Regions from separate parts of the Pseudoalteromonas sp. SG41-2 genome, predicted to be linked through region 2. Evidence: predicted binding sites of a transcription regulator. Region 2 holds the regulator's gene; the other holds the start of a gene.
The links. Region 2 encodes MetJ, which represses methionine synthesis genes. Its sites were predicted from a motif close to TAGACGTCTAGACGTCTA; they were not measured.

Region 1 (12,047 bases), on a different contig from region 2:
AGACCGATAATAATACTTGGCCAAACTCAATTGCTTTGGCTTCAACACTGCTGACCACTGATTGTACTTGCTCTGCATTAATTAAACTGGGGTATTGCTCAGGCAAGTGCAGTAAAAAAGATTTTCCCTGCTCTATCATGTGCGGGCTTTCTTGCACTAAATTACTAGCTTGCTGCCACAGTATTGGGCCCATGCCGATCACTAAGGTCAGCATCAACCCTGAAAAAATCAACATCACTATAATAGTGGCAGTAAAGCGATGTAAGCCAAAACCCTCTAAATGCGCAACCGGCCAATCAAGCAGATAAGCAATCACTAAAGCAATCAGCACAGGTACAATAAGTGCACCAAAGAAATAAAACATCGCCATTAAAGCGAGTAATAAAAACAATAAGGTCACTGAATGCGGATCTGAAAACTTCCTTTCGTACCACATTTTTACATATTCAAACACGATTTAGCTCCACGATTAACAATCCACGTTGTTGCTCTAATTTGTACTGATAATGATTTTTTTGCAAAAAGCGCTCCATATCTTTGGTAGATTGGTCTGCCAAAAGTGTAAATCTTATCGATTGCGCCGCAGCTAAAGCTTGGCGCAAAGCCAACTTAAACTGGATAAATTGCTGCGGGCATTTAAATCCGCGCAAGTCTTGCTCTAGCATAACCAATTATCTACCCTATAAAAATGAATAATACGGTCTTTATCAGTACTATTAATAACAAATGTAACTTTTTCTTAAAACACGCATCGCAATAGTTTATCCTTGTAGCATAGTTTGTAGTAAGGATAAGTTAATGTCTGGCACGCATAATAAAGCGCAACTACCCAGTAATCCAACTCTTAAAGAAATTAACTGGTATAAAAAACAAATAAATTGGGGTGAACTCCCACCCTTCTATCACCTTGTCGCCTCTTCAGTGAGCGAGTCGGAGGGGATATTAGAACACGGTTTTGATAATGCCGTGAAAAAAATAATTGATAGGCGCAATTGGAATCTCGATTTACTAGGAGGTCATGAAGACACTCTTGGGGAGATCCACTGTGAAAATAAGCCAAGAATTGCGTTGCATCAAGTGTTCACCGACCGAGGCTTTGAATTATGGGCACAACCCTACGCAAAAGACGTTACAATAGATAAATACGTTAAAGATAACCGCTTTATGGAGTTTAACGAGTGGGATCCAGTGTCAATGAAAAGTTTGATCCGGATTAACCAATTACATAAGTTTATTGGTTTTTACTTTGAACGTGGTGACAAAGCAGATAAGGCGCTTATTCTCCATGCACACAAGGTAGTACATAAAATCATTAGTTTTTTACAGCGAGAATTGAACGTTGTAAAGCTAGATGGGGTCACAATCAAAGAATTGTATCAATTGTGCGAACGAGATAGCAGAGCATGCAGTGACGAAATCGACATTGCTAAACTCATGCTAGGTGAAAACCATAACAAGGAATAAAATGCAGCTTAAATCAGCCTTTATTACATTATTCAGTACACTTTTAACATTTAGTGTGCTGGTAAGTGAGCCATTAAAGGCACAAACCAATTTTACATTGCCAGATCTTGGTACTTCAGCATTACAAGCTTTGCCGCTTGAAAAAGAACAAGCTATCGGGAAGGTGATGATGATGCAAATTCGTGGCTCATCACCGGTTGTTAATGATCCTGTGCTTGATGAATATTTAACCACAATTGGCCGCAAGCTAGTTGCCAATGCCAATGATGTACGCTTTCCGTTTTCATTTTTTTGGATCAATAATCCGGAAATCAACGCATTTGCTTTTTATGGTGGCCATGTAGGAGTTCACACCGGTTTAATTGCGCAATCCGATAACGAAAGTCAGTTTGCCTCAGTACTTGGTCACGAAATTGCCCACGTTACCCAGCGCCACCTTGCACGTCGCATGCAACAACAACAAGATAACAGCGCACTCACTATCGCCGGTATGATTGCCGGTATTTTAGCAACCGTCGTGTCTCCTGATGCCGGTATCGCGATTATCTCAGCCAGTCAAACACAAAGCGCATTTAGTCAACTCACTCATAGCCGCTCAGCTGAGCAAGAAGCCGACCGCATTGGTATGCAAACACTCAATAATGCAGGATTTGATCCTTACGCATCCAGTGAATTCTTAACTAAACTTGCTGCGCAAATTCGTTATAAATACAAGCCACCGGCCTTTTTGCTGACTCACCCATTACCTGAGAGCCGCGTGTCTGATGTGCGCTTACGTGCACAGCAATTTGAAAAACGTCAACTTCCGGATAGCTTAGAATTTAACCTTGCCAAAAGCCGCGTGATTGCTCGCTACCACCAAACACCAGAAGCGGCTGAAAACTTCTTTAGAAAGCTCATACGTGAAAACAGTTTTTATAATAAAACAGCGCTTAATTATGGCTTGGGTATTAGTTTATTGGATCAAAAAAAGCTCGATGAAGCGGCGCCTATTTTAGACGAACTTTTAAAGTCTGATCCTAAAAATTTATTCTATATTGATACGCATACTGATCTATTGATAGCTCAGAATAAAGCCGCCGAAGCAGTAAAGTTTTTAGCCGCGTTGCATGAAAACCGTCCTAACAATCAAGTTATTACCTTAAACTATGCCAATGCTGCACTTGAAGCTGAGCAATACGATGTTGCAGTGCAAATATTAAAATCATTTTTACTCGAAAAGCCTGAACATAATTTAGGCATGCAACTTCTTGCAGATGCCTATAAAAAGCAAGATAACTTAGCCGCTTATCATGAAGCAAATGCCGACGTTCTTGCACAATACGGCGCCTACTTAAAAGCCGCTGACGAAGTACAAAAAGCACTCAATTTTGTAGAACCACAAGAGCTAATTAAACAACAACGTCTCAAAGCATTGTTAACGCAATACCGCCAAATGCAAAAAGAGCTCGCAAGGCTTTAAGTCTGGTGCTGCTTGGCCTAAAATAGCCTTACTTTATCTAATTGGATTGTTACTATGTCTGTTACTATTTTTCATAATCCACGTTGTTCAAAATCGCGTGAAACATTAGCCCTACTTGAGCAAAAATCGATTCAGCCAGAGATAATCGAATACTTAAAAACACCATTGAATCATGAGCAAATCAGCATCTTAGTTAAACAGCTAGGGTTTTCTTCAGTACGTGAACTAATGCGTACTAAAGAAGATATTTACAAAGAGTTAGACCTTAAAAATGAGCATGATGAAAACGTACTCATTGCAGCCATGGTTAGCAATCCAAAATTAATTGAGCGCCCTATTGTGGTAAATAACAATAAAGCCGCACTGGGTCGCCCACCAGAAAACGTACTAAGCGTACTTTAATGAGCGTCACTATTGTTGTGTTGTATCATTCAAGTCACGGCTCTGTTGCAGCCATGGCACATGAAATTGCAGAGTCGATTGAATGCCAAGGCGGTACTGCACTGCTAAGAACCTTTGTAGCTAGAGAACCTCACGATATTGTGATCAGCAAAGATGACTTAATCCAGTGTGATGGGTTAGCATTTGGCACCCCTACTCGCTTTGGTATGATGGCCTCACAAGCCAAAGCTTTTTGGGAAACCACCAGCGACTTATGGTTAAAAGGGCAATTAATAGATAAACCAGCCTGTGTATTCTCATCATCAAGTAGCATGCATGGCGGCAATGAAGCAACGTTGCTTAATTTGTCACTGCCATTATTACACCACGGTATGCTGTTAATGGGTGTGCCCTATGAAGTACCGGAATTACTTGCCACACAAACCGGTGGCACTCCCTATGGTGCAAGCCATGTTGCTGGTGCACAAAATAGCGCGCAATTAAGTAAAGACGAAATTAAAATTTGCCAAAGCGTTGGCCAACGCTTAGTTAAAATCACGAGAAAATTACAATGACATCGCACAGCGATTTAAACCCACAACTCACACCGAAAAAGGCTATCACTATCCGTTTTCAACGTATTGCAATAATTGGCTATATTGGCTTGTTACTGCTGATGCCACTTTGGTTGTTTTTATTAGAGCCTAGAGAAGGTCATAGCAATGGATTTATTTTTGTTGTGTATATTCTGCCGCTTTTACTGCCGCTAAAAGGCATCATTCAAGATAAACCTTATACGTATGCGTGGGCAAACTTTATTGTTATGTTCTATTTTATTCACGGTTTTACCCTACTGTGGGTCGCACAAGAACAACTAATATGGGTCGTTTTAGAGCTGCTGTTCGCCAGTATGATGTTTATTGGTTGTACTTATTATGCACGTCACCGAGGTCAAGAGCTGGGGCTAAAAATTCAAAAACTAAAAGATGAGTTAGCAACAGAAAAAGCGGCTCATGAATTTAATAAAAAAGACTAAAGTTAATACCAAACGACTTAAATATTTAACCATTCTAGCGAGCTAAATGGTCAGTAACTTAACACGATTGGTATAACAACTAAAAAACGCGCTTAATTAGCGCGTTTTTGTCTACGGTACATGCAAGAAGCTTAAACAACTTCACTTAACGTTGCCAATGCAACAATACTTGCTAAGCCTAGCTGCCCAACTAAACTGATCAATGAGCAACAACGCAGTACAAATAACCCCCATGGGTGTTTAATATGAGGGTATAAAGCGCAGCGCTTCAAACTAATTGCAAAAAAGAAGCAGACAATTGCCAACATGGTTAAGCAAAGCGTCAGTTCACTTTTAATTGCAATCGAATCATCAAAAAAGAAAAACAACTGTAGCGGCAACAATAAAGTCACGATGGCATGTAAGGCGTGGACTTTTTTGATCCGCGAAAATTGTCCATCCGGCGATAATTCTTTAATACCAAAATCACGCTCTAAGCATTTCACTAACTGACTGGCTTTAACACTCACTGCTAAACGATAACAACTTAAGCCATCACAGTTACGAACACGAAAGTCATAGCCAGACTTCAATAATAGCACCATCAAAGGTTCATTTTTTGCTAGTACCGCATAATGTAAAGCACTGTTACCAAGGGCATCACGTTGTTTTTTATCTTGTTTATCTAATAAGGTTTGTACTAAATTAACAAACCCTTTTTCAACTGCCCACATAAAGGCCGTTTTACCATTTTCATCCGCCAACGTGCCTGTTGCACCTTGCTCTATAAAACGCATCGCCATCGTTTGTTTAGCTGTGTCAAAACGCAAATGCGCCAACAGTGCTTGTTCTAATAGCACCACTGAGTCAACATCTGGTGATACTTGGGTTAATAAGGTGAAATAATCCTTTCCGCCAGCAACTTTTTTCGCCGCTAATTCACTTAACGCATTAACGTCATCGATTGAGTCAGGTATAAAGGTGCTAAAACGTTCACGAAAATCAACTTCTTTCCACAGTGCCAAGGCATCTTCGGCACTCATTTTACTGCCCGCATTGAGCGCATACTCGATGATTGTAAAATAGCGTTTTGAGAATAACTGAGATAATAACGTAACGGGTGTTTCTATCGTTGTTTGTGACGCTACAGCTGCATATTTTTCAAGGCGTTGGCAAAGTAATAGCACTAAACTCTCTGGGCTATACTCGTTATCAAAATAGTAATCTTTAGCTGCCGAAATATACTGTTGAGCGGCTTCATCATATTCACAGATATGTTGGAAAAAACACTCTTCAAATGGCTCAAGGGGAGTTAACCAGGTTAAATAATAGATAGGCGGTAGCACAGTGGTACACACGCCATTGTCTTCTTCAGTCGAGCGACAAGCCGGCCATGCTTCTAAAGCGTCTAAAATAAATGCACCGTTTTGCTCAATAAGTCCTTTGACTAATAACGGGTATTCTTTAGGCCAAATAAGTACATTTTCCATTAAAAAAACACAACTCCAGTGTCTATCTTGCTCGGTACAAAGGTCAGTAAAAGAGTTTAACAACTACAAACTGACACTGCGCTTAATATAATTTTAAGTACCCCAGTAAATTAGTGATACCAGTGGGTATGTAAGCGCTTATTCTAGCATACCCAAAACCACACGCTATAGCCAAACCGTGTGATTTTAAAAGAAAATAACAAAGCACCATGCAGTTAACACTGCACGGTGCTTTAGGTTGGAGACTTACTTGGAAATGATTACTTACTGTTAAGCTCAGCTGTCACTTGGTCAAGGCCAACTTCTGAAATTCGTTGAATAACTTCTTTTTGCTTTGCACTGAGTAACGAAATACCTTCAGCGACAATATCATATACTTTCCAGCTACCATCTTTGCCTTGGCGAAGCTTAAAGTGTAAGTCAATCGTTGGCGCATTATCTGCAATAATTTGCGTCTTAACCGTGGCAAACTCGCTCTCTGCAGCATCGTTACTTTCTTCGAATTTTATTTCTTGCCCGGTATATTTCATTAATGCACTAGCATAGGTAGTGGTTAAGTAATGCTCCACTGCACTTATAAATGCAGTCGCTTGTTGGCGATCGATACCTTTAATGTGCTTACCTAATAATTTATAGGAAACAAATTTAACATCTATATTAGGCATTAAATACTGATCAACAATGTGTGCCATGTCACTTTTGCTCGCTGTGCCTTGGCTGTTTATTTTGCCAATTTCACTAAACAGCTGATCGCCTACCTGAGTTAATAACTGATTAGGTGACTGTTGTGTTTGCGCAAACAAGGAAGCACTAAAAACTAGCGCGATTAATAATAAATAACGACCAAGTGAAGTCATTGTTGATAAGTCCTAAGTAAATCTTGTAGCGTAATTTACGCTGTTCATAAGAGATTAAAAAGCCTCAAAATAGCACCTTATTAGTGCCAACACGGCATCAATTGATTTAATCTTTTTATTTCATATTGTTAGCTAAGCTCATGTAATAACACACAGAGTCTGTGAATTTATGCCACTTGAATTAGCCTCCCCCACGCCCTTATTTTGTAAATAACGTTTTCATCTAAAGAGCTTTACCATGTTATTTAAAACATTAACTGTATTGATTTTATTATCTATTTCCATGTTCAGCAGACTATCTTATGGCGCGCCCTATACACTTTCCCCTCATGGCTATGCCATTGATTACATTCAGGGGGAAGGTGATGTTAAAGGTTTAAAACTGGCATACCAATACCATGCTCCGGCACTACAATCATTAATTGAAAATACCCATATTTACTTAGAATCAAGTATTAATATTTGGGAATACGGCGCAGATAATAGCCATCAGACAAATGTTGTCCTTGCAATATCCCCGGTATTTCAACATCTGATCAGCTCAGTGCGCGGTATTCCTTTGTATTTCGAAGCCGGCATAGGGGTTTCATTAGTCAATGACACTCACTTCGCCGGCAAAAATGTGAGTACCCACTACCAGTTTGAAGACCGACTAGGCTTTGTTGCTGATTTTGGAAAAACCAAAGCTGCGGTGCGTTATTTACACTATTCAAATGCAGGGTTTAAAAGACCAAACCCAGGTCTTGATTTTATTTCGCTGTCGTTTTCTAGACGTTTTTAACCCTAGAAATCTTTGCTACACTAAGTACTTATAAATGACTCGTTAGAGATCACCATGCAAATTTGGCATATACTCATCATCATCTTAGTGTTGGCAATCATTATCGGTAATATTTTGCTGATCAAACACTCAGCAAAAATGGATTTTAAAAAACCAACCGATGAAGATGAACTCAAATCAGAGCAACAAAAAAAGCCCTAACTAAGTTTTGTTAGGGCTTTACATCGTAGGAGATGTTCTTTACTGCAGCTCCTCACGCAGCTCTTTGGTTGCTTTAACCATATTATCAAGAGCTTGTCGCGTTTCTTGCCAACCACGGGTTTTCAAACCACAGTCCGGGTTTACCCATAAACGCGCAACCGGTATTTTTCGTGCGGCTTTATGGATCAACGTTTTCATCCATGCAATATCCGGTACATTCGGAGTGTGAATATCATATACACCTGGACCAATATCATTTGGATAATCAAAATTCTCAAATGCTTCAAGTAGTTCCATGTTAGAACGTGAGGTTTCAATGGTGATCACATCGGCATCCATATCTGCAATCGCGGCAATAATACCGTTAAATTCGGCGTAACACATGTGAGTATGAATTTGTGTTTCATCTTTCACACCGCTTGCTGAGACCCTAAATGCATACGCTGCCCATTCTAAATATGCTTGCCATTGGCTACATTTAAGCGGCATACCTTCACGAAATGCAGGTTCATCAATTTGAATAATATCAATACCGGCATTTTGTAAATCGACCACTTCATCACGTAACGCAAGTGCAATTTGATTAGCGATGGTGGGTTTGTCTAAATCATCACGAATGAATGACCAAAACAGAATAGTTACAGGACCTGTTAGCATGCCTTTCATTTTCTTACTCGTCAGCGACTGTGCGTATTTTGTCCACTGAACCGTCATCGCTTTTTCACGTGATACATCCCCCCAAATTACAGGTGGTTTTACACATCGCGAGCCGTAGCTTTGCACCCAACCAAACTGGGTAAAAGCAAAGCCTTCTAATAGTTCAGCAAAGTATTCAACCATGTCATTACGCTCCGCTTCGCCGTGCACTAACACATCTAAATCAAGCGCCTCTTGCTCTTCAACAGCGTAGCGAATTTCTGCTTTCATTTGCCTTTGATAATCATCCGCAGATAATTCACCGGCTTTATAATCACGGCGTGCTTGACGAATTACTTGAGTTTGTGGAAATGATCCTATCGTGGTGGTCGGCAGTAGCGGTAAATTAAGTGCTGCATGTTGTTTTTCAATACGTTGAGCAAATGCATGATTACGCTTACCGTCTTTTGCGGTGAGTGCAGTTACACGCTGTTGTACAGCTGTATTATTTACACGAGTAGAGGTTAAGCGTGCTTTAATAGGTGCTGAATAAGCAACGAGCTCACTGATATCATTGCTTTCAAGCGCGGCTTTTAATAATGACAGCTCTTGGCCTTTTTGTTTTGCAAATGCAAGCCATGAACAAAGTTCATCATCGAGCTTTTCTTCTTGCTCTAAATCAACCGGTGTATGCAGTAAAGAACAAGATGGGGCAAGCCATAGATTATCACCGCGCTTTAGCGCAATGTCTTTTATGCTATTAAATACAGCCTCTAAATCAGTACGCCAAATATTACGGCCATTTACTACGCCTAATGATAAAACTTGATCTGTACTTAATAATATATCTAGTTTTGCAACATCAACATTTGTTGCAACACAATCAAAATGTACGCCATCAACAGGGTAACCTGCAATATCATCAAAGTAGGCAGTGACTGAGTCAAAATAACTAGCAAGTAACAACTTCACGCCTTGACCTGCAAGTGCACGAAAGCTTGTTTTTAATGCCTCTTGATAATCTTCAGTCAGCTCTAAACCTAATATAGGCTCATCAACCTGTACCCATTCAATCCCTTGCTGCGCTAATTTAGCGAACACGTGTTGATAAACAGCTAATAGTTTTTCAAGTAAGCTAAGTTTATCAAACTCCTCACCTGCACATTTTGCTAAGTAAAGATAAGTGACTGGGCCGACCAATACTACTTTTGCATTGTGCCCCAATGCTTGTGCTTGAGTAACTTGCTCGAATAACTCAGTGCAAGTTAGTTGAAACTGCTGATCATGAGTTAGCTCTGGAACTATGTAATGATAATTAGTATTAAACCACTTTGTCATTTCGCTTGCTGCACATGAACAACCGCTTGGTGCACGACCACGCCCAATACGAAATAATGTATCAAGATCAATGCTACCATCCGCTTTTTGATGACGCTTGGGCACTGCGCCAATCAATAAAGAGGTAGATAACACATGGTCATACCAAGCAAAGTCACCTACCGGTAATAAATCAATCCCAGCATCTGCTTGAAGAGCCCAATTTTCTGCCCGGATCGTCTTACCTTGATCAAGCAACTGCTCTTGGCTGATTTTACCAGCCCAGTATGATTCTACTGCAAATTTTAGTTCACGCTTTCTACCTATGCGAGGAAAACCTAAGTTATGTAATTGTGCCATGTTGAAATTCCCTTCCAGCTGTTTAGATAGCTAAAACCATAAACCTATACCTGACATCAAACAATTGATGCTTCCTCAGTTTCAACTTGAGGTAAATTCATGGAAATGATTTTTTGCAAACTCAAAAAACACAATGACATCGCTGTCAAATATGGTGCTATAGTAGATTTGTAAATTTCACGTAAAAAAACGGGATTTATAGCCATCTAGACGTTGAAGCATCTTAATTTAAGGCGTATTATGGCTGTAATCTGAGTTAAACTCACCTTTACCATGAGAATTATTAAAGATGATTGATGTAAAACACTTAAAGACCATCGCAACCTTGAAAGAAACCGGTTCTTTGGTAAATACTGCGCGCGAATTATTTTTGACTCAATCCGCTTTATCTCATCAAATCAAAGATTTAGAAAACAAGCTTGATTGCCAACTATTTGAACGTAAAACTCAACCGGTGCGCTTTACCCCACAAGGTATGCTATTACTTGAACTTGCCAGCGAAGTACTCCCGCGTGTTGAAGCAACCAAATGCCGTTTAAAAGAAAGTCTTAATCAACCAATTTCACAATTACGACTCAGTGTTGAATGCCATGCTTGTTTTCATTGGTTATTACCAACAATTAAAGAATTCAATAACTTTTGGCCTGATATCAAAGTTGATTATGAGCGCGGCTTTAGTTATGACGCTATTCCTGAGCTGCTCAGTGATGAATTAGATTTAGTACTCACTTCAGACATTCGTGAACCAGATAAACTTGAATACGCACATTTATTTGATTTTAAGCTTAAATTAATTGTTGCCCCAGATCATGAACTAGCGAAAAAAGCCTATGTAACGGCGCTTGATTTGAAAAACGAGACGATTATTTCATACCCTATTCCACGAGAGCGTCAGGATATCTTCAAACATTTTATTCAAAATGCACGTTTTGATGGCACCTTGAAAACCGTAGATCAGGGCTTGCTCATTTTTCAGCTTGTCAGTGCCGGAATGGGGGTTGCAGCATTACCGGATTGGTTAGTAACACCATATGAAAGCCAAGGACTCATTAAGTCGATTCCATTAGGCGCGCTGGGATTAACCCGTCCAATGTATTTAGCCATGAAAAAGAATATGAAAGATAACCCAGTGTATCGCCACTTTTTAAATACCTGTAAGTTAAATAACGGTCGATAAAATAGGTTTAACCCAGTAGCATACAGAAAACCCCTTTATGTGTGCTACTGTGATGTTTGAACTGAAAAAAATCCTCGGTGCAATGCTAATGCCATTGCCTCTGTTTGCTCTACTGTGCTTTGTTTGCTTATTAATCGCACTGCGTACCAAGAAAGTCAGCATATTTATTGGTTTAATCGCAATTACCAGTTTATTGCTGATCAGTACCCCTTTTATTGGTCAAAAAATAATTGCTCCAAATTCACAGTTAAAGTATGTTTTTGATACAAATAAACAGCCGATACTCGATAAAATAGTGGTACTTGGTTGTGATATAAATCCTAACCCAAAACTTAACGCCAATAGCCAACTTGGTAATTGTGCTAAAAGCCGCCTAATCGAAGCTATGCGCTTAGCATATGTGTACCCACAAGCTCAACTTATTGTTTCAGGTGGCGGTTACAATAAAGTGACCAACAGTAGTTTGATGCAACAAACCGCGATAAGTTTAGGTATTGATGCGCAGCGTATTAAACAAAATCCTACGGCTATGGATACCGCCGATGAAGCACGGCTTTTAGCACCTGCTCTAGTTGATTTTAAAGTTGCACTGGTAACTTCGGCAAGTCACATGGCACGAGCAAAAGATCTATTTAATAGCCAAGGCGTTGATGTTATTCCAGCCGCCACTGACTTTCATGACTTTAGCGAATGGCCTACCCATAAACAGTATATTCCAAGTGCTGATGTGCTATTAGCGGTGACCCGTGATTGGCATGAAAGAATAGGCATGTTTTTGATAAGTGTGCGCCGCTGGATTGATCCAGAAGCGCTTTAAGGTCTAACTCACTTAAAGTGAATTAGCTGGCAACTCAAACTGGGTTGTCTATATCAATGAAGGTTACATCAAAACCATGTTGCTCAGCC
Region 2 (12,047 bases):
TATATTTACCATTTTTTATTACCACAAAGCCGTATGTGCAGGAGTCAGTTTAAATGAGTTTGATTGCTCATCATCTTGTTGTTGAACAGAGGAAGCGATTACTTTTGCGCCGTGCTGAGCTTGACCTGGTTTCACTTTATTGAATACACGATCTAAGTCAGCGATTAAATCTTTTACATCTTCAATGCCCACCGAAATACGGATCAGGGTATCACCTACTCCCGCAGCAAGACGAGCAGTTGCCTCCATACCTGCGTGGGTCATAGTTGCAGGGTGACAAATCAAACTCTCAACCCCACCTAATGACTCAGCTAAGCTAAATTCTTCTAAGCTGGTCAAAAATTCTGCAGCATCATTAATATCACCTTTGATATCAAAGCTTACCATGCCACCAAAACCACGTTGCTGCTGTTTAGCGAGTTCATGCTGTGGATGAGATACTAATCCAGGGTAATATACTTGGCTTACATAAGGGGAGTTTTCTAGATATTGGGCAATAATAAAGGCATTTTCTTGATGCTGACGTAAACGAACATTCAAAGTACGTAAACCACGTAACGTTAAGTAGCTATCAAACGGGGCACCGGTAATGCCAATGTTATTAGCCCACCAAGCAAGCTCATCACCCAACTCTTGGGTAGCGGCGATCACCGCACCACCAACAACATCTGAGTGACCGTTAATATATTTAGTGGTCGAATGCACCACAATATCAACACCAAACTCAATTGGGTTTTGCAAAGCAGGTGATAAAAATGTGTTATCGGCACCAACCAACGCACCGCACTGCTTAGCAATCGTGGTGATCGCTTTAATATCGGTTAACCGTAAGATAGGATTACTCGGTGTTTCAATCCAAATTAGCTTTGGTTTTATCTCAAGAATTTTTTGATGATTTTCAGATTTAGTTAAATCTAAAACCACTAACTTTAATAAGCCACGCTTTTCAAGTGAGGTGAATAAGCGGTAACTACCGCCATAGCAATCATGTGGGATCACTAAGGTATCGTCACTGTTTAGCAGCTGAGTAGCTAAATGCACCGCAGCCATGCCCGTTGCAGTGATAATCCCCTTAGCGCCACCTTCAAGCTTAGCGAGCGTTTCAGCGAGTAAATCACGGTTTGGGTTGCCGCTACGGCCATAATCATATTGGCGCTTTTTATCAAAATCAGCAAATGAGTAGGTGGTCGATAAATGAATGGGAGGCACAACCGCGCCGTGATGTTTATCTGCATCAATACCATTGCGTACTGCAATGGTTGCTTTATTCTTTTGACTCATACCGTCACCTACAATTAAATGGATGTTTAGACGTCTAAAAGGTTAGAGGATCAAATTTAATAAGTCAAAGCATTTATGCGGTTTTAGCCGCAAGATTAGAAGTAAAAACATTTAAGCCTCTAGATGGCTAAAAAACAAGTATTTGACTATCTTTTTTAACACGATAGAATTTCGCCATCTTTGCGCTGCAAAAGGTCGCGCAAACAATTAACAACCTGAGGCAACGATACATCCTATGGCTAAATGGAATGGTGAATATATTCACCCATACGCAGAACACGGGAAAAAATCAGAACAAGTTAAAAAGATCACCGTTTCGATCCCGCTAAATGTATTAAAAGTTTTGACTGATGAGCGCACTCGTCGTCAAATTAATAATCTTCGCCATGCAACAAATAGCGAATTACTTTGTGAAGCATTTTTACACGCATTTACTGGCCAACCACTGCCAAACGATGAAGATTTACGTAAAGATAATCCAGAGAAAGTGCCTGAAGAAGTGAAAAAAATCATGCTTGAAATGGGTCTCGAAGTACCTGTACTCAACGAAGATTAAGTTATCATTTGTATATATTCCTGCTTCAGGAATTGGCTACAAAAAAACCTCAGTAACGTAAGTTGCTGAGGTTTTTATTATTGTGCCATTACCAATTGCAGCGAAGCAGCTACTCCATGTAGTTTTCCGGCATATCAATTTGTGCAACACCAGAATCAATTGCCGCTTGCGCTACTGCTTTGGCAATGCGCGGTAATAGACGCGGATCCATCGGTTTTGGAATAATATACTGCGCACCAAATTCAAGTGTCTCAACACCCGCCGCTTTTAATACTTCCGCTGGTACTGGTTCTTTAGCAATGCTACGAATAGCGTCAACCGCAGCAATTTTCATTTCATCATTAATTTTGCTTGCACGCACATCTAGCGCACCACGGAAAATAAATGGGAAACACAGCACGTTGTTAACTTGGTTTGGATAATCTGAACGACCCGTTGCCATGATTAAATCATCGCGAGCACCATGAGCAAGCACTGGTGAGATTTCTGGATCTGGGTTTGAACAGGCAAACACTACAGGTCGATCAGCCATTAACTTAAGATCGTCAGGAGAAAGTAAATTCGGGCCAGATACACCAACAAATACATCGGCATCAGCAATAACATCTTGCAGTGTGCGCTTATCTGTATTGTTAGCGAATAACTGTTTGTACTCGTTTAAATCATCACGACGAGTATGAATAACGCCTTTACGATCTAACATGTAAATATGTTCACGCAATGCACCACACTTGATCAGTAGCTCCATACACGCAACCGCTGCGGCACCGGCTCCTAAACAAACGATAATCGCATCTTCGATTTCTTTGCCTTGTACTTCAAGTGCGTTGATCATACCAGCAGCCGTTACAATCGCGGTACCGTGTTGATCGTCGTGGAACACTGGAATGCTACAACGCTCGATCAATGCTTTTTCTATTTCAAAACACTCTGGCGCTTTAATGTCTTCTAAGTTAATACCGCCAAACGTATCAGCGATGTTAGCAACTGTATTGATGAAATCTTCGGTGGTATTGTGTTTCACCTCAATATCTATCGAATCTAGACCCGCAAAGCGTTTAAATAATAACGCTTTACCTTCCATAACCGGTTTTGAAGCCAATGGACCTAAGTTACCTAAACCTAAAATAGCGGTGCCGTTAGTAATAACCGCAACCATATTGCCTTTACCGGTGTATTTGTAGGCATTAGCGGGATCAGCAGCTATTTCACGTACCGGTTCTGCAACACCGGGGCTGTATGCGAGTGCAAGATCCTGTACGGTTTCAGCTGGCTTTGTAAGCTCAACGCTAATTTTTCCTGGAACGGGGTGCGAATGGTAATGTAAAGCTTGTTCACGAAAGTCTGACATAACGCGATTTTATCCTGCAAGTAAGTTAAGTTGAAAGTGAGAGTAAGCAGTTCTTATATCTTATAGGGAACGATACCTATATTATAATTAAATTCAAGCAATATCAGGTCTATCCTGTTATATGCTATATCCGTTAATTTTATGCGTTTTGTCAGCATTTTTTGCAAAAAAGCTTCAATTTTCGGCTATAAAAACGCCACAAAGCATCAAAAAACCCATCTTAAAATGCTCATTATGCAACGCTTTAAAGCAAAAATAATGACCTATGACTAAAAACCATCAAAGTAAGACGTTAACAACATTTAACCGCAAAAGACCTAACTTTACCGACAAAAACGTTTAATTTATCGCTTTAACGAGAATGACAATATAGTCAACAAATCACTATTTGTCTGTTATTTACTCGCTATACTGGATATAAAAGTGGGAAATAGTCACAACATAATGAATGCGTAAAGCTGGAGCACTAGAGCAAGAAATAAAGACTAAAAGGCGGTGTTTTTAATAAATAGCAGGCATAAAAAAAGCACCCTAAGGTGCTTTTTCCGACAAAACAACAAGAATTACTTGCTGCTAAGTGAACCGAAACGCTTGTTAAAGCGATCAACACGGCCACCTGTGTCTAAAACTTTTTGCTTACCAGTGTAAAACGGGTGACACGCAGAACATACGTCTAAGTGAATGTCTTTACACAGAGTAGAACGAGTTTCGAATTTATTTCCACATGAACATGATGCTGAAATTACTTCGTACTTAGGGTGAATACCTTCTTTCATAGAAACCTCTAGTTAAGGCCGCATCGCTCTCCAAACCCGGAGTCTGGCACCATACGTCGTTAAAACAAATTATTTAGGACGCGTATTCTAAGCAACAACCCCACTTGCTACAAGCTTTAAATGTCGTTTTTGCTAATAAAATGAACAAAAGTTTTAAAGAAGGTATTTGCAGGTAGGTTTTCAGCCATAATTTTAGTACATTAACTCCCTTATTCGTTCTTGTTTGGGTTGTTATGAGTTTTGTTGAAGTTGCTATAAAAGTACCGTTGCATCGCACCTTTGATTATCGCATTCCAGAGCAACTAGATGGTTTATCGGTGATGCCTAAAGTCGGTGCGCGGGTATGGGTGCCATTTGGTAATCAGCGCAAAGTTGCGGTCGTACTGGCGCTAAAAACCAACACCGATGTGCCGGTTAATAAACTTAAAGCAGTGCTTGAAGTGATTGATGATGAAGCTGTTTTATCAGAGCGACATATCGAATTATTGCGTTTTACTGCGCGCTATTATTGCTACCCACTAGGTGAAACAATTCATATCGCCCTGCCTGGCGCGCTGCGTCAAGGACTGTGCCCAGATAAAAGCAGTATTAGTATGGTGGCACTAACTGCAAAAGGCGCTAAATTACCGTCTTTAAAAGCAAAGAGCCAACTAAGCTTACTCAAACAACTGGCAGATTCGGGTAAATCATCACTTACAGAATTAAAAGCGCTGGGGTTTAGTAAAAAAACTATCGACAGCTTACTTAACAAAGAGCTGATCAGCCAAACGATTGAACACGACAACCAATGGCAACAACAACTTCCCACCGTAGGCACTAAGCCGACTCTAAATAAAGAGCAAGCAGTAGCCTGTACCACCATTAATCAAGCGGTCGGTTTCAATAGCTTTTTACTAGAAGGTGTTACTGGCAGTGGTAAAACCGAGGTTTACTTACAATGCCTTGAAGAGGTTTTAAAACGCGGTGAACAAGCACTCGTACTAGTGCCTGAAATTGGCCTTACGCCACAAACGGTTAATCGATTTCGTCGTCGCTTTCCTGATACGCCGATTATGCTGTGGCATTCAGCACTGACCGATAACGAACGCTTACAAACTTGGCGCTTTTGTGAAAAAGCCAGTTGCGCAATTGTGATTGGTACACGTTCGAGTATCTTTTTACCATTTTTAAAGCTTGGTATGATCATTGTTGATGAAGAACATGACGGTTCATTTAAACAACAAGATACCTTACGTTACCATGCCCGTGATTTAGCCGCATACCGCGCTTTTCAACATAAAATACCGCTGATCTTAGGCTCAGCAACCCCGGCGCTCGAAACCTTGCATAAGGCAATTCATAATAAATACCAACTGCTGAGCCTAACGCAACGTGCGCAAACCAGTACCGACAATAAATTTCAGCTGATTGATATGAAAGGCCAGCCGGATCAAGCTGGTATAGCCCATGCCAGTCTTGCCACTATGCGTCAGCATTTAAAACGAGGCAAACAAGTGATGGTATTTCTAAACCGTCGCGGTTTTTCGCCTACCCTGATTTGCCATGAATGTGGTTGGTTAAGTGAGTGCACACGTTGCAGCACCAGTGCGACTTTTCACAAGGCCATCGGCCAGATGATTTGCCATCACTGCGGTGAGCAAGAACGCGTGCCGCATCAGTGTCCAGACTGTGGTAGTACACAAATATTTCCTAACGGCAAAGGCACCGAACAAATAGAAGAGTTTTTAACAACCGAGTTTCCTGATACCCCGATTAGCCGGATTGATCGCGACTCAACGCGTCGTAAAGGCAGTTTAGAAAAAGCCCTAGACGATATAAACCAAGGCGGTGCAAGGATTTTAGTTGGCACCCAAATGCTTGCCAAAGGTCATCACTTTGCTGATGTGAGCTTAGTATTGATCCTTGATGTCGACGGCGGCTTGTACTCGTGCGACTTTCGCGCCACAGAGCATTTAGCACAATTGGTTACTCAGGTGGCTGGCCGTGCTGGGCGCAGTGGCGAACCAGGTCATGTATTATTGCAAACTCACTTTCCCGAACATCCTTTATTACAAGATTTAGTCAATAATGGTTATCAAGATTTCGCCCGTTTTGCACTGCAAGAGCGCGATGACGCACAGCTACCACCAATAACTAATATGGCGATTGTCCGCGCTGAAGGTCACAACATAAAGCAAGTGGTCGATTTTTTAACAGATTTAGTTCCAGTCCAAGGTCTAACTGGTATACAATTGCTAGGTCCGATCCCTGCACCGCTCGAGCGAATTGCGGGGAAATATCGCTTTCAATTGCATATTCAAGCGCTCGAACGCCCTCTATTACACCAATATCTCGCGCAAATGGTAGACTACTTAAGTACCAGTAAATTAGCGCAAAAGGTGCGATGGAGCTTAGATGTAGATCCAATAGATATGATTTAAGGTTAGAAGCCCAATACCACCATGGCACAACACGATTTTATTAATAAAAAACCGGGCAACCGTAATAGTAAAAAAACAGCGCCACCGAAAAAACCATTCCCCGTATTATTAGTACTGGTTACCGTACTACTTGTTGGCGGTTTTAGTTTTGGTTTATGGTATGTCAAAACCAATGCAGATCCAAAGCTGGTTGAACAACAAGCAAACCCAACACCTGCAAAAGTGCAACAAGAGTTGCCTAAACCACGCCCTCCTGAATTCATAAAAGAAATCAAAGAGCATGAAATTCAAGTTGAAGTAAGAGAGCTTGAACAAAAAGGCCCTTATGTAATGCAATGCGGCTCATTCAGAACCCATGGCCAAGCAGAAACCTTAAAAGCTAAAATTGCATTTGCCGGATTAATCGCCGAAATTCGTGAAACAACCGGCACTAACGGTGTCTGGTATAAAGTGCGTTTAGGTCCTTATAAAACCAAACGTTTAGCCGAAAGTGATAAAAACAAACTAAAGCGTAGCAAAATAACTGGTTGCGGAATTTGGAATTGGACTTGATTTTAGCCCATTAACCCATATTAACTCATCATCAATCGCTTTTAACGAGTCGCCCCTGCGACTCGATGATGAGGAATAACATGACCACTATTGTAAGTGTACGTCGCGGCGATAAAGTCGTCATTGGTGGCGATGGCCAAGTTTCACTTGGTAACACCGTAATGAAGGGCAACGCCCGCAAAGTTCGACGCCTTTATAATGGCAAAGTGATCGCCGGTTTTGCTGGCGGCACTGCTGATGCCTTCACCCTGTTCGAACGTTTTGAAAGCAAGCTTGAAATGCACCAAGGCAATCTAACCAAAGCCGCAGTTGAAATGGCTAAAGATTGGCGTAGCGATCGCGCCTTGCGCAAACTCGAAGCATTACTTGCTGTTGCCGACTCCACAGCCTCACTGATAATTACTGGTAACGGTGATGTTGTGCAGCCTGAAAATGATTTAATTGCCATTGGTAGTGGTGGTAACTTTGCCCAATCAGCTGCAACTGCCCTACTTGAAAACACCGATTTAAGCGCCCGCGAAATTGTTGAAAAAAGCCTGACAATTGCCGGCAATATTTGTGTATTCACAAATAACTTTCAAACCATCGAAGAATTGTAATAGGAACTGCTATGTCTGATATGACTCCCAGAGAAATCGTTCATGAACTTGACCTGCATATAATTGGTCAAGCAAAAGCAAAAAAAGCAGTGGCTATTGCCCTTCGTAATCGCTGGCGCCGCATGCAACTAGATGAAGATCTTCGCGCTGAAGTAACGCCGAAGAATATCCTGATGATCGGTCCAACCGGTGTTGGTAAAACTGAAATTGCCCGTCGTTTAGCAAAACTTGCCAACGCGCCTTTCATTAAAGTCGAAGCGACTAAGTTCACTGAAGTGGGCTATGTTGGTAAAGAGGTTGAAACCATCATTCGCGACTTGGTTGATGTATCAATCAAAATGACCCGTGAACAACAAACTAAAAAATTCAAACATCGCGCAGAAGAAGCTGCCGAAGAACGTATTTTAGATGCACTACTGACTCCTGCTAAAGATTCGTCTGGTGAAAGCCAACGCGATGAAGGATCTTCAACGCGTCAGATCTTCCGTAAAAAATTACGCGAAGGTCAATTAGACGATAAAGAAATTGATATTGATTTAGCCCAAGCACAACCAAATGTTGAGATCATGGCACCACCTGGTATGGAAGAAATGACCAACCAGCTGCAAGGCATGTTCCAAAATATGGCGGGTGACAAGCGCACTAAACGCAAACTTAAAATTAAAGAAGCGTTTAAATTATTGGTTGAAGAAGAAGCCTCTAAATTAGTAAACCCTGAAGAGCTAAAAGAGCAAGCAATCTTCGCAGCCGAACAAAACGGTATTGTGTTTATCGACGAGATAGACAAAATCTGTAAACGCGGTGAATCATCAGGTCCAGATGTAAGCCGTGAAGGCGTACAGCGTGACTTACTGCCACTGATTGAGGGCTCAACCGTGAGCACTAAGCATGGCATGGTGAAAACTGACCATATGTTGTTTATTGCCTCTGGCGCATTCCAAATGGCAAAACCATCTGACATGATCCCAGAACTACAAGGTCGCTTACCTATTCGTGTAGAGCTTGAAGCATTAACCGCTGACGACTTTAAACGTATTTTAACCGAACCACATGCCTCGCTGACCGAGCAACAACATGCACTACTTAAAACAGAGCAAGTAAGTGTAGAGTTTAGCGATGACGCCATCGAGCGCATTGCCAAAGCGGCATGGCAAGTTAATGAAAAAACCGAAAACATTGGTGCACGTCGCCTACATACGGTAATGGAAAAACTGATGGAAGAAATTTCCTATGATGCATCAGAGCAAGCTGGCACCAGTTTAGTCATTGATGCCGCCTATGTTGAGAAGCATTTAGGTGCACTGGTGGAAGATGAAGACCTAAGTCGCTTTATTCTTTAATTTTAAAACTAGAACTTAGGGCCCAGGCTCTAAGTTCTTGGTTCTAGGCTCAATACACAGGCATAACAATGAAGCAAGTGATCAAGGTACATCATCATACCGTTAGCAAAACCCTTGATGTCTATTTTGACGATGACACCCACTGTACTTTTAGTAGTGAGTTTTTACGTGTTCATTCACCGTCTGCCGAAGTACAAGGCCATGGTAACGAACCAATGAAATTGGTACTCGGTAAATCGCAGGTTAGCATCAAAAACATCGAGCCAGTCGGCCACTACGCACTGCGTTTAGACTTTGACGATGGCCACAACAGCGGTTTATTTAGCTGGGTATACTTCAGCCACCTACAAGCCCAACATGACGATTTATGGCAAACCTACCAACAACGCATCGCAGAACATCAAGCCAATAAAGACAGCGTACCGATCAAGTTTGTGCCTTAGCGAGTTTGCGAGTTAAAAGGTTCAAGGTGAAAGTTAGCGCAGCTCGGCGTTAAAGTTAACTATGTCATTCTGGTTGAGTGTAGCGAAGCGTAACGAGAAGGTGCTAGGTAACTAGGTTTTTAATAAGTCCTAAAATAGTATGATTACCGTAAGCTACTTGCAGCTGCATCGACAGACGATGTAAACAAATTTGTTTATTGATTTTAAGTTTGGCCGTTACCGAATTTAAACCGTCAAAGGTAATACTATTGCCTATTGACTGAGTTAAGGCTCATATATGTTAGGGTTGCTTTCTGACTTTAAACCTATGATAAATAAAACCAATAACAAATGATATTACTAAGCATGCCGCAATTAGTTTTACACCTAACATTTCAAGAGGAGACTGACCTTTTGGAAAATAATCAAAATATGAAACACCACTGTTAAAGCATTCACCAAAATTTGGCTCAATAATATCAACAAAACCTGAACAAAATAATGCAGAACCACCATAAGATAATATAAATAATATCAGTAAAATCCAGCTTAAAAGTTTCATTGATACTCTCGTAATCCTAACGAGCCTGTAGAATAACTCGTTTTTAATTTATTGTTATTGATGGTTTAACCATAGCGGAGTTGCTATTTTGATTCAATCGCTTAGTAATATTCATGTTAGATTATCAGTTATTTAAGCATGCCAATACTAAGCGCTAAGTTTCCTTCATTTACTGCTCATTCCCTTCTCTGTGTGCAAAAAAATTTAGTGAATTATTCACAAAGAGGTCAAGAGACGCTGCGTTTTAGAGGTAGGGCCTAAAGGCTGAGGTTGGCGTAGGTCGTGCTTTAGCAGTCAATTCCAATAGTTAATTGATTTTCGCCATAAATGACGACCTACAATGGAGCTAGGCGTATACCCGCAGCTCGTTGCTCAAAACCCGAAGCTTTTCACTCCCTTCTCTTTGTGCAAAAGATCTTTAATTGAAATATTTACAAAGAGGCTCAGAGGCGCGGCGCTTATTTAATTATCCAAACAAAAAAGCCATAACTTTCAAACAACTCAGGGCTGCTTAAAACTTATGGCTTAGCGCTTAAAGCTCAGCTAACTCCTAGAGCCTAAACCCTAGAACCTAGCTTCTGTTTTTAAACCTTAAACTTATCTATCGCGGCGTAAAGCACTCTTGCTTGCTCTGATACCTCTTCGCTAGTTTGTGCATTTTTTGATGAATGAGCTGAGGCATCTTCGGCGATATCACGAATACGCACGACGTTTTTATTCACCTCAGAAGCAACTTGGCTTTGCTCGTCAATTGCGGTGGCAATATGCGTGCTCATTTCCATAATAGTTTGCACATCTTCGGTAATAGAGTTCAGTAGTTCACCCGCTTTTGTTGCTTGTGCTGCGCTTTCGCCGCCTTGTGTTCGGCATCGTTGCATTATGCTTACGACTTCTTGAGTACGCCCTTGTAAAATCGAGATAATGCTCTCAATCTCTTTGGTTGACTCTTGAGTCCGCTGTGCAAGTGAACGCACTTCATCAGCAACAACAGCAAAGCCACGGCCTTGCTCTCCGGCGCGCGCAGCTTCAATTGCGGCATTGAGTGCTAGTAAATTAGTTTGTTCAGCAATACCACGAATAACATCCAATACTGAGCCAATGGTTTCACCGTCTTTTTCAAGCTGTGATACTACGGTAGTGGCATTACCCAGTGAATCAGATAATTGATTGATCTGCTTAACCGTTGCTTCAACTTCCTTGCGTCCCTGTTGAGCACTTTGATTGGTTGATTCTGCTTTTTTGGCTGCAGCCTCGGTATTATGAGAAATGTCTTGAATGGTAGCTTGCATTTCAGTTGCGGCGGTTGCAACCATATCAGCTTCATGCAACTGCTCTTGCATGCCCGAGCTGGTTGCAGCAGTAGTCTCCGATAAATGATCGGTAGCGATATTTAAAGTTGTTAAAGCTGTATTCACTTCGTAGATCAGTTCTTTAAAATCATTTATGAGACTATTAAAATCGATCGTCATGGTAGTAACTTCGTCTTTACCACTATGATCTATTGTAAGTCGTAAATCATTGTTGCGACGAATTTCATTGATGGTGTGATACACCCGTTCAATCGGCACGATAATCGAGCGACTTGTAAAGTACACCAAAATCATCACCAGTAAGCTGGCAACAATAAAAATTGCGATAGCAATCATTTGTGCTTGTGCAGCAGTAGACTCAACTTGTTGTTTCGTTGCAGTCGTAATTAAAGTGACTAAATCATCACTTTGTTTAACGCTGTCTCTCATTTTACCAAGTGCACCTGAACCTAAATCCAGACCTAATGCAACTTGCGCATCAACTAACGACTTAAACTTACTTTTATAAATTGCAAGTAAACGTAACAGCTCAGACTGGTCACTTGAAGCCAAGTTTTCGTTGCGAATTTGACGTTCTAGCTGCGATACGCCGTCTTCAAAACGAGTTAAATATTTTAGGTCAAAACGCAGCATAAAATCTTTTTCAGAGCGTCTAAGCTGCAACATCAAAGTGAGTAAATGATAGTTATCTTGCTTATTTAACAGCGTTTCCATTTGATGTACAGCATCTCGTAGTTCGCCATAAAGCGCATCTTTAGGGTGCAAACCAATTTTCTTTTGTAATTTTACAACTTTTTGAAAGTCGTCATTATACTGCTTAGCAAGTGCTACAAATTGCTCGACTTGCGCAGTGGCAATATCAAGCTCGGCTGATAACT

Region 1: metE (5-methyltetrahydropteroyltriglutamate--homocysteine S-methyltransferase) is a predicted target of MetJ. The motif match lies at 10,164-10,181, and genes of this name have one in related genera.

The regions. Positions count from the first base shown of each region.
Region 1 is NZ_JACJFK010000016.1:88,199-100,245, reverse strand. Features, by position in the region: gene H5186_RS14045 (AI-2E family transporter) at 1-454, opposite strand, end outside; gene H5186_RS14040 (sulfurtransferase TusA family protein) at 447-665, opposite strand; gene H5186_RS14035 (hypothetical protein) at 799-1,464, shown strand; gene H5186_RS14030 (M48 family metalloprotease) at 1,466-2,926, shown strand; gene arsC (arsenate reductase (glutaredoxin)) at 2,981-3,328, shown strand; gene wrbA (NAD(P)H:quinone oxidoreductase) at 3,328-3,882, shown strand; gene H5186_RS14015 (DUF2069 domain-containing protein) at 3,879-4,343, shown strand; gene H5186_RS14010 (ankyrin repeat domain-containing protein) at 4,475-5,812, opposite strand; gene H5186_RS14005 (phospholipid-binding protein MlaC) at 6,073-6,669, opposite strand; gene H5186_RS14000 (acyloxyacyl hydrolase) at 6,908-7,450, shown strand; gene H5186_RS13995 (DUF2897 family protein) at 7,505-7,651, shown strand; gene metE (5-methyltetrahydropteroyltriglutamate--homocysteine S-methyltransferase) at 7,691-9,964, opposite strand; gene H5186_RS13985 (LysR family transcriptional regulator) at 10,254-11,141, shown strand; gene H5186_RS13980 (ElyC/SanA/YdcF family protein) at 11,194-11,958, shown strand; gene H5186_RS13975 (Nif3-like dinuclear metal center hexameric protein) at 11,993-12,047, opposite strand, start outside.
Region 2 is NZ_JACJFK010000005.1:107,846-119,892, reverse strand. Features, by position in the region: gene metL (bifunctional aspartate kinase/homoserine dehydrogenase II) at 1-12, opposite strand, end outside; gene metB (cystathionine gamma-synthase) at 19-1,281, opposite strand; gene metJ (met regulon transcriptional regulator MetJ) at 1,517-1,837, shown strand; gene H5186_RS05630 (malic enzyme-like NAD(P)-binding protein) at 1,947-3,188, opposite strand; gene rpmE (50S ribosomal protein L31) at 3,752-3,964, opposite strand; gene priA (primosomal protein N') at 4,198-6,384, shown strand; gene H5186_RS05615 (SPOR domain-containing protein) at 6,406-6,936, shown strand; gene hslV (ATP-dependent protease subunit HslV) at 7,017-7,535, shown strand; gene hslU (HslU--HslV peptidase ATPase subunit) at 7,547-8,875, shown strand; gene H5186_RS05600 (gamma-butyrobetaine hydroxylase-like domain-containing protein) at 8,944-9,318, shown strand; gene H5186_RS05595 (hypothetical protein) at 9,599-9,859, opposite strand; gene H5186_RS05590 (methyl-accepting chemotaxis protein) at 10,444-12,047, opposite strand, start outside.